DNA from 2 places in the Geodermatophilus sp. SYSU D01045 genome. Region 1 is predicted to be linked to the other one. Evidence: riboswitches for the same ligand, from Rfam matches in the RefSeq annotation. Region 1 holds a riboswitch; the other holds the start of a gene.
What was found. A riboswitch is a leader RNA that binds a small molecule or an ion and turns the genes downstream of it on or off. The one in region 1 is predicted to bind S-adenosylmethionine.
Positions count from the first base shown of each region.

Region 1 (4,714 bases):
CGGTGCTCGTCGGGCTCGCCGACGACGCCGACGCCGACCGCGCGGCCGCCGTCCTGTCCGGGCTGCCCGGGGTCACCGTCGAGCGCACCGACGAGGGCCTGGTCGCCGACCTCGGCCCGGGGACCTCGCGCGCGGCGGCCCTGCAGGCGCTGGTGGGCTCGGGCGTCGCCGTCGACCAGTTCACGCCGCGCCGCCGCCTGGAGGACGCGTTCCTGGCACTCGTGGGGGAGTCGTGACCGCGACCGAGCACGTCCAGCCCACCGGCGCCGTCGCCGGCTACCGGCCCGAGCGGACGCTGCGGCTGTCGGTCGAGCTCCGCCGGCAGTTCAAGCGGCGCCGCACGATCGGCGTCTTCGTGGCGATGGTGGCGCTGCCGCTGGTGCTCATCGCGGCGCTGCAGCTGGGCGCGAGCGAGGAGGCGCAGACCAACAGCCGGATCAACCTGGTCGACGTCGCCACCGCCAGCGGGCTGAACTTCACGCTGTTCGTGCTGTTCGCGACGACGTCGTTCTTCCTCGTCGTGGTCTACGCGCTGTTCTTCGGCGACACGGTGGCCAGCGAGGCGCAGTGGGGCTCGCTGCGCTACACGCTGGCCACGCCGGTGCCCCGGACGCGGCTGCTCCGGCAGAAGTGGCTCGCGGCGCTGGTCCAGTCGGTGGGCGCGCTGCTCACCCTCGCCGTCGTCGCGGTGGTCGCCGGCGGCCTCGCGTTCGGGTTCGGCGAGATCGAGACGCCGATCGGGGTGACCCTGTCGCAGGGCGAGGGGTTCCTCCGGCTGGCCGGGATGCTCGGCTACCTCGCCGTGCACCTGCTCGTCGTCGGCACGCTGGCGTTCTGGCTGTCCACGGTCACCGACGCGCCGCTGGCCGCCGTCGGCGGGGCGGTGTTCACGACGGTCGTGTTCGCCATCCTCGACCAGGTCGAGCAGCTCGGGTCGATCCGCGACTGGTTCCCCACCGCGGAGGAGTTCGCCTGGACCGACCTGCTGCAGACACCGGTCGACTCCTCGGACCTGTTCCGCGGCGTGGTCCAGTCGCTGGTCTACGCCGCGGTCTTCACCGCGCTGGGCTTCCGCCACTTCACCCGGCGCGACGTCACGAGCTAGAGCGAGGCTCTGACCGCCTGGGCCCAGCCGACGCCCATCGCCGCGTCGGTCACCGACACGTTCGGGACGGCGCCCAGCAGCCCGGCCATGCCGTCGACCTCCGCGCCGTTGGCGGTGATCCACAACCGGCCGACGGCGGGCGCCATCTCCAGGTCGCTGACGCTGTCGCCGATCGCGACGGCGTCCGCGGGGTCGACGCCGCGCCGCTCGAGGTCCCACGCGATCGCCGCGCCCTTGGAGATGCCGCGCGGCATCAGGTGGTAGACGCGGGCCAGCTGTCCCTCCGGCGCCAGCTGCAGCCGGGCCGAGGCGGGGATCGCGCCGTTGTCCTTGAGCGTCAGCCAGCCGAACCCGCGCTCGGCCAGCCACGCGTCGACGGCGAGCGGGTCGACGAACCCGCGCAGCAGCGCGTCGCCGTCGTGCGTGGTGTGCCAGGGCGCATGCCACTCCAGCCGGCCGGGGTGGGCGGCGCACAGCGCGTCGACGACGCCGAGCTCGGCCATCACGTCCATCGGCGTGCGGCCCGCGTACTCGGCGGGCAGCTCGCCGGTCAGCCCGTGCCGCTCCCGGCCGCCCTTCCACGTCACCAGCGAGCCCAGCTCGGCGATCGCGCCGTCGGCGGCGAAGATCCGCCCCGCCTCGGTGACCTGGTCGGCGGTGCGCCCGCTGACGATCACCAGCGCGACCCCGGCGGTGTGCAGCTCCAGCAGGGCCGCGGCCGGCTCGGCGGTGGGGGAACCGTCGGCCGCGTGCCAGAACGACCCCCGCGGTCCGACCATCGTGCCGTCGAGGTCGGTGTAGACGATGCGCGCAGCCACGGCGCCCAGCATGGCCGGGGCCCGGGGCGGTCCCGGCAGCCGGGTAGAGTCGGGCCCGTTCCACTCATCCAGAGGGGCAGAGGGACACGGCCCGGTGAAGCCCCGGCAACCGCGCTCGCGCGAGCGGCGAGAGGTGCCAATTCCGTCCCGCGCGGCTCGACGGCCCGACGCGGGGAAGATGAGGAGGTAGTCGTCGCATGACCCTGACCGCTCCCGGTTCCCTCCAGGCCGACTCCGCCGCCGGCGGCCCGGTCGCCCCGAGCCCCGCCCGCGGCCTCGTCTGTCGCAACTGCGGCGCCACCTTCGGCCTGATCGCCGAGCACGCCTGCGCGCAGTGCTTCGGCCCGCTCGAGGTCGACTACGACCCCGAGCTGATGGCCGCCGTCACCCGCGAGCAGATCGAGGCCGGCCCGCAGAACATCTGGCGCTACGCCGCGCTGCTGCCGGTGGGCCAGGACCCGGCCGACCGGGTCAGCCTCGATCCCGGCATGACCCCGCTCGTGCGCGCCGACCGGCTCGCCGCCGAGCTCGGCCTCACCGGCGGGCTGTGGGTCAAGGACGACTCGGCCAACCCCACCCACTCGTTCAAGGACCGCGTGGTGAGCCTCGCCGCCACCGCCGCCCGGGGGCTGGGCTACCGCAAGATCGCCGCGGCCTCGACCGGCAACCTGGCCAACTCGGTGGCCGCCCACGCCGCCCGCGCCGGCCTGCCGTCGTTCGTGTTCATCCCGTCCGACCTCGAGCCGGGCAAGGTCGTGCAGTCGGCGGTCTACGGCCAGACGCTGGTCGCCGTCGACGGCTCCTACGACGACGTCAACCGGCTGACCAGCGAGCTCGCCGAGACCGACGAGTTCGAGGACACCGCGTTCGTCAACCAGAACGTGCGGCCCTACTACGCCGAGGGCTCGAAGACGATGGGCTACGAGATCGCCGAGCAGCTCGGCTGGCGGATCCCGGCCCAGGTCGTCATCCCCATGGCCTCGGGCTCGCTGCTCACCAAGGTGGACAAGGCCTGGCGGGAGCTGGTGAAGGCGGGGATCGTCGCGGACACCGAGTGGCGGGTCTTCGGCGCCCAGTCGGCCGGCTGCGACCCGATCGCCACCGCCTTCGACAACGGCTGGGACGTCGTCAAGCCGGTCAAGCCCACCGGCATCGCCAAGTCGCTGAACATCGGCAACCCCGCCGACGGCCCGTACGCGCTCGACGCCATCCGCCGCACCGGCGGCGCCGTCGGCCGGGTCGGCGACGAGCAGATCGTCCAGGGCATCCGCGACCTCGCCCGCACCACCGGCGTCTTCGCCGAGACCGCCGGCGGCGTGACCGTGGCGGTGCTGCGGCAGCTGGTCGAGGACGGCCGGCTCGACCCGACCAGGGAGACCGTCGTCCTCAACACCGGTGAGGGCCTCAAGACCCTCGACCCGCTGCTGCCGGTCGTCGGCTTCACCCACCGCGTGGAGCCCTCGCTGCGGTCGGTCCGGTCCGCGGGGCTCATCGGCTGACCCCCGGCGGGGGGCGTAGGCTCGCCGGCGACGTCGATCCGGCGGGTGACATCCCGCCCGATCGTCCCCGAGTCGTGTGTCCAGGATCTCCCCACGGCGGCGTGCCTGTTGTACCGTCTCGCGCGGTCGTCAGTTCCACGCACGTGTCCGACGGGCGGAAGAGCTGTACCCCGGTCCCCGGATCACGGGGACCGTCCGCACGCACCAACGTGGGAGCACACGTGGCACAGGGCACCGTGAAGTGGTTCAACGCCGAGAAGGGCTTCGGCTTCATCGCCGTCGACGGCGGCCAGGACGTCTTCGTCCACTACTCGGCCATCCAGATGGACGGCTACAAGAGCCTCGACGAGGGCCAGCGGGTCGTCTTCGAGGTCGTCCAGGGCGAGAAGGGCCCCCAGGCCGACGGCGTCCGCGTCGCCTGAGCTCCTCCGTACCCCCGTGCTGCGGCCCGGTTCCCTCCGTGGGAGCCGGGCCGCAGCCGTTCCCGGGCCACCGGTCAGCTGGGCGCCGTCACTGCTGGCCGCCCACGCCGCGGTCCTCGTCCTGCTGTCGGCCGTCTCCGGGGTCCTGCACCTCTCCGGGGTGCGCAGCGGCGGCCAGGACGACGCCGGCCGGTGGACCGGACCGCCGCCCGTGGTCCCCGTGGCGACGTGGGCGCTCGCGCTGCTCGTCGTCGTGGTGGTGGCGCGCGCGGTCGGGCCGCGGCGCCCCGGCCGGCTCGGGCACTGGCTGGCCGGCACGGCGTGCTGGGCGGTCCTGCCGTGGACCTGGCTGGCGACCGGCCTGACCGCCTCCCACCCCGAGAGCGGCTGGGTGTGGGTGACCGTCATCGGGTTCTCCGGCTACGGCTGGTCCTGGCTGGTCCCCCTCCTGCTCTTCGGGGCCGCGTTCACCGCCGTCCTGGCGCGGTTCGCCGACTGACCCACCCGGGAACAGGCGCCACCCACCCCCCGTTCTTGCACTCGGCAGGGGCGAGTGCCAGACTTCCGGTTGGCACTCGACAGTGCCGAGTGCCAATCAGGTCGGAACGGTGAGGCACAGGAGCGCGGGCCACATGGGAGCCCGCCGCGCCGGTGTCGTCCGTCGCGGGCGCCGGTCCCGGCCGTGCAGCGATCCATGCATGGAGGACATCACCACATGGCCAAGATGATCGCCTTCGAGGAAGAGGCGCGCCGCGGCCTCGAGCGGGGCATGAACACCCTCGCCGACGCCGTCAAGGTGACGCTCGGCCCCAAGGGCCGCAACGTCGTCCTCGAGAAGAAGTGGGGCGCTCCCACCATCACCAACGACGG
Region 1 covers NZ_JBJGZB010000015.1:13,960-18,673, reverse strand. The annotation lists gene ACI798_RS13865 (alpha/beta fold hydrolase) at 1-236, shown strand, start outside; gene ACI798_RS13860 (ABC transporter permease) at 233-1,105, shown strand; gene ACI798_RS13855 (HAD family hydrolase) at 1,102-1,923, opposite strand; SAM riboswitch class I at 1,985-2,108, shown strand; gene thrC (threonine synthase) at 2,121-3,422, shown strand; gene ACI798_RS13845 (cold-shock protein) at 3,644-3,844, shown strand; gene ACI798_RS13840 (hypothetical protein) at 3,861-4,343, shown strand; gene groL (chaperonin GroEL) at 4,560-4,714, shown strand, end outside.

Region 2 (4,714 bases), on a different contig from region 1:
CGGTCACCCGGGCCAGCGCCGCCTCGACCCCGCCCCGGCCGCGGCCGACGTCCCAGGTGTTCATCGCCTCGGTGAGCACCAGGTAGCTGCCGGCGTCGAACCGGCGGGTGAGCTTGTCGGCGTGGTGGTCGAGGTAGGAGGCGACGGCGAACCGGCCGTCGGCCTGCACGGTCGCGCCGAACCGCTCCTCCAGCTCGAACGTGCTGCGGTAGGTCAGGTGCGCGATCCGCCGGGCGACGCCGAGCCCGGCGACCGGGTCGGCGCGGATCGCGGCCTGCTGGGTGGTCTGGGTGCCGATCTGGTCGGCGGTGGCCGCCGCGCCCGAGGCGAGGAAGAACAGCCCGGCCACCCGGTCGGGCAGCGCGACCGCCCACTCCAGCGCCCGCATCCCGCCCATCGACCCGCCGACGACGGCGGCCCAGCGGTCGACGCCGAGCGTGTCGGCGAGCGCCGCCTCGACCAGCACCTGGTCGCCGACGGTCACCTCGGGGAACCGTTGCCCCCACGGCCGGCCGTCGGGCGCGGTCGAGGACGGCCCGGTCGTCCCCTGGCACCCGCCGAGCACGTTGGCGCAGACGACGAAGAACCGGTCGGTGTCCAGCGCCGCGCCCGGCCCGACCAGCGACGCCCACCAGCCCGGCGTCGGGTGGCCGGGCCCCGCGGGGCCGGTGACGTGGCTGTCGCCGGTGAGCGCGTGCTCGACCAGCACCGCGTTGCCGCCGTCGGGGGCGAGCGTGCCCCAGGTCTCGTAGGCCACCCGGACGCCGGGCAGCACCCCGCCGCGTTCGAGCCGGACCGGTCCGTCCAGGTCGAGGAACAGCCGGTCCCCGGCGGGGTCGCCGTCGCGCCACCCGCCGGTGCGCGGCGGGGTGCGGGACCCCGGGAGGTCCCGCACCCCGCCCACGTCAGGCGCCCTTCGCGGCGCGGAACCCGGCCTCGAGGTCGGCGAGGACGTCCTCGATCCCCTCCAGGCCGGCAGCCAGCCGCACCAGGCCGGGCGTGACGCCGGTGGTCCGCTGTTCCTCCGGCGTGAGCTGCGAGTGCGTCGTCGACGCCGGGTGGATGACCAGGCTGCGGACGTCGCCGATGTTGGCCACGTGGCTGTGCAGCTCCAGCGCCTCGACGAAGCGCTTGCCCGCCTCGACGCCGCCGCGGATCTCGAACGCCAGCACCGCGCCGGCCCCACGGGGGGCGTAGCGCTGCTGGGCGGCGTGCCACGGCGAGGACGGCAGGCCGGCGTAGTGCACCGACTCCACCTCGTCGTGCGCCTCGAGGAACTCGGCCACCCGCTGGGCGTTGGCCACGTGCCGCTCCATGCGCAGCGACAGCGTCTCGATGCCCTGCACGACCAGCCAGGCGTTGAACGGGCTGATCGCCGGGCCGAGGTCGCGCAGCAGCTGCACCCGGGCCTTGAGCGCGTAGGCCGGGGCGCCCAGGTCGGCGTAGACGACGCCGTGGTAGGTCGGGTCCGGCGTGGTGAAGCCGGGGAACCGGCCGCGGGTCCAGTCGAAGTTCCCGCCGTCGACGATGACCCCGGCGATCGCGGTGCCGTGGCCGCCCAGGTACTTGGTGGCCGAGTGGACGACGACGTCGGCGCCGTGCTCGAGCGGGCGGACGAGGAACGGCGTGGCGATGGTGTTGTCGACGATCAACGGCACGCCGTTGCGGTGCGCCACCTCCGACACCGCGGAGATGTCGAGGACGTCGCCCTTCGGGTTGCCGATCGACTCCCCGTAGAACGCCTTGGTGTTCTCGCGGACCAGCGACTGCCAGTTCTCCGGGTCGTCGGGGTCCTCGACGAAGGACACCTCGACGCCGAGCTTGGGCAGCGAGTGGTGCAGCAGGTTGTAGGTGCCGCCGTACAGCGACGCCGACGCGACGACGTGGCTGCCGGCCTCGGCGACGTTGAGGATCGCCAGGGTCTCGGCGGCCTGGCCGCTGGCCACCGCGAGCGCGGCGACGCCGCCCTCGAGCGAGGCCACGCGCTGCTCGAGCGCGTCCTGCGTCGGGTTCATGATCCGCGTGTAGATGTTGCCCATCTCGGCCAGCGCGAACAGGTCGGCGGCGTGCTGGGCGTCGCGGAACTGGTAGCTGGTGGTCGCGTAGATCGGCAGGGCGCGGGCCCCGGTCGTGGGGTCGGGGCTGGTCCCGGCGTGGATCTGCCGGGTCTCGAAGCTCCAGCTCTGCTGGTCGGGCACGGCGCCGTCTCCTCTCGCTCGCGGAGACCCCGCGGCGCACGGAGGGCTCCGTCTTGCCGCGCGGCGGACGCCGCACGGCCGGCTCTTCCCCTGGGAGCACCTCGGACGGAGGAGAGGTTGCCGGGCAGCCAGCCAGGTACTTGTCGCTGCCTCTCGTGAGCCTGCGCGGAACCCTAGCGCCAGGTCAGGAGGCGCCGGGCCGGGGGTGCGCGAGGGCGGCCGCGGCGTCGTCGGCGAGGCGGGCGACCAGCTCCCCGGCGGGCAGCGCCTCGGCCAGCGGGTACGCCTGCCCCGCCCACGTGCTGATGGCCTCCGGGTCGCCGGCCTGCCGGGCCGCCGCGCGCAGCGGCGTCGTCAGGTGGTGGACCTGCGGATACGCGGCCGGGGCCGCGGCGGTGTGCTCGGCGAGGAAGCGGTTCACCAGCCCGCGGGCGCGCCGGCCGCTGAACGCCCGGGTGAGCGCCGTCGGCCGGCCGGCGCCCAGCGCCGCCCGGTGCGCGGCGCCGGTCCCCGCCTCGGGGCACAGGAGGAACGCCGTGCCCAGCTGCGCGGCCTCCGCCCCGGCGACGAGCACCGCGGCCACCGCGGGGCCGTCGGCGATCCCGCCGGCCGCGACCATCGGCAGGTCCACCGCCCGGGCGACCAGCCGCAGCAGCGGCAGCAGCCCGTACTCGCCCGCGCCGTCCTCGTCGCGGAGCCCGCCGCGGTGCCCGCCGGCCTCGACGCCCTGCACCACCAGGGCGTCCGCGCCGGCGTCGCGGGCGGCGAGCGCGTCCTCCGGCGAGGTGACGGTGACCAGCACGGTGGCGCCGGCGTCGTGCAGCGCGGCGACCATGTCCGGCCGCGGCAGGCCGAAGGCGAACGACACCACCGGCACCCGCTCCTCGGCGAGGACCGCGACCTTGGCCTCCCACGCGTCGTCGTCGGCGTGGGGCTCGCCGAGGTCCACGCCCCACCGCCGCGCCTCGGGCCGCAGCCGCTCGGCGTAGCGGCGCAGGGCACCCTCGTCGGCGGGCGGCCCGGGGACGAAGACGTTGACGCCGAACCGCTCCCCGGTCCGCGCCCGGACGGCGCGGACCTCCTCGCGCACCGCCTCCGGCGTCCGGTAGCCGGCGGCGAGGAATCCCAGGCCGCCGGCCTCCGACACCGCCGCGGCCAGCTCCACCGTCGACGGCCCGCCGGCCATCGGCGCCTGCACGACCGGTCGACGCAGCCCCAGCACCATGCCGGGCATCCTGCGCCCCGCGGCTCAGGCCGGGGTCAGCCGGGCCAGCACCTGGTCGAGCGCCACGCGGTCGCCGGGGGCGACGAGCAGGTCGACGACGCCGTCGGCCGGGGCGCGCAGCGTGTGCTCCATCTTCATCGCCTCGACGACGACCACCGGGTCCCCCGCGCCGACGGTCTGCCCGCCGGACGCCGGGGTGGCGATCACCGTGCCGGGCATCGGGCTGGTCAGCTCGGGGGCGTGCGCGGCGGCGTCCGGCCGCAGCACCAGCCGCCGGGCCCGCCGCAGCGGCCAGTCCGCGCCGCCGGCGTGCACGAACAGCGCGTCGCCGTCCTCGGCCACCCGGCAGTGCGACCGCACGCCGTCGCGGACCAGCGCCAGGCCGCCGTCCTCGGGCGCGCAGCTCAGCGGGCCGGCGTCGGCGCCGTCGAGGCCGGCGCGCGCGGCGGCCGGCGTGCCGGTCAGCGTCACCGTCCGCTGCCGCCCGCCGGCCTCCAGCCGGACGGTGAACGGCGCGGACGGCGCGCCGGCGCGGAAGCCGGTGGGCGCGCTCCACGGGTCGGCCGGGTCGGCGGCGGCCCAGGTGGCCAGCCACACGTGCGCGGCGGCGGCGAGGACGGCGTCGTCGGGGACGGCGGGCGGCTCCCAGGCGGCGGCGAACCGGTCGAGCAGCGCGGTGTCCAGGTCCCCGGCGCGGACCGCGGGCTCGGCGAGCAGCGACCGCACGAACCCGACGTTGGTGGTCACGCCGAGCACCGCGGTGTCCGCGAGCGCCCGGTCCAGCGCGGCCAGCGCGGTGGCGCGGTCGGGGCCCGCGGCGACCACCTTGGCCAGCATCGGGTCGTAGTCCGAGCCGACGACGGTGCCGGCGGCGATGCCGGAGTCCACGCGGGCGCCCTCGGGCTCGGCCAGCGCCAGCACCCGCCCACCGGTGGGGAGGAAGCCGCGGGCCGGGTCCTCGGCGTAGACCCGTGCCTCGACCGCCCAGCCGGTGAGCGCGACGTCGTCCTGGGCGAAGGCGAGCGGCTCCCCGGCCGCCACCCGCAGCTGCTGCTCGACCAGGTCCAGGCCGGTGACCAGCTCGGTGACCGGGTGCTCGACCTGCAGCCGGGTGTTCATCTCCATGAAGAAGAACTCGTCGGGACGGTCGGCCGACACGATGAACTCCACGGTGCCCGCGCCGGTGTAGCCGACGCTGCGCGCGGTGGCGCAGGCCGCCGCGCCGATCCGCTCGCGGGTGGCGGCGTCCAGCAGCGGCGACGGCGCCTCCTCGACCACCTTCTGGTGCCGG
Region 2 covers NZ_JBJGZB010000016.1:80,674-85,387, reverse strand. The annotation lists gene metX (homoserine O-acetyltransferase MetX) at 1-895, opposite strand, end outside; gene ACI798_RS14995 (bifunctional o-acetylhomoserine/o-acetylserine sulfhydrylase) at 906-2,198, opposite strand; SAM riboswitch class IV at 2,243-2,359, opposite strand; gene ACI798_RS14990 (NAD(P)H-dependent flavin oxidoreductase) at 2,383-3,423, opposite strand; gene ACI798_RS14985 (acetyl/propionyl/methylcrotonyl-CoA carboxylase subunit alpha) at 3,448-4,714, opposite strand, start outside.
Region 2: it holds a riboswitch for S-adenosylmethionine, as region 1 does, so the genes downstream of both, ACI798_RS14995 (bifunctional o-acetylhomoserine/o-acetylserine sulfhydrylase) here and thrC (threonine synthase) in region 1, are expected to answer to the same signal.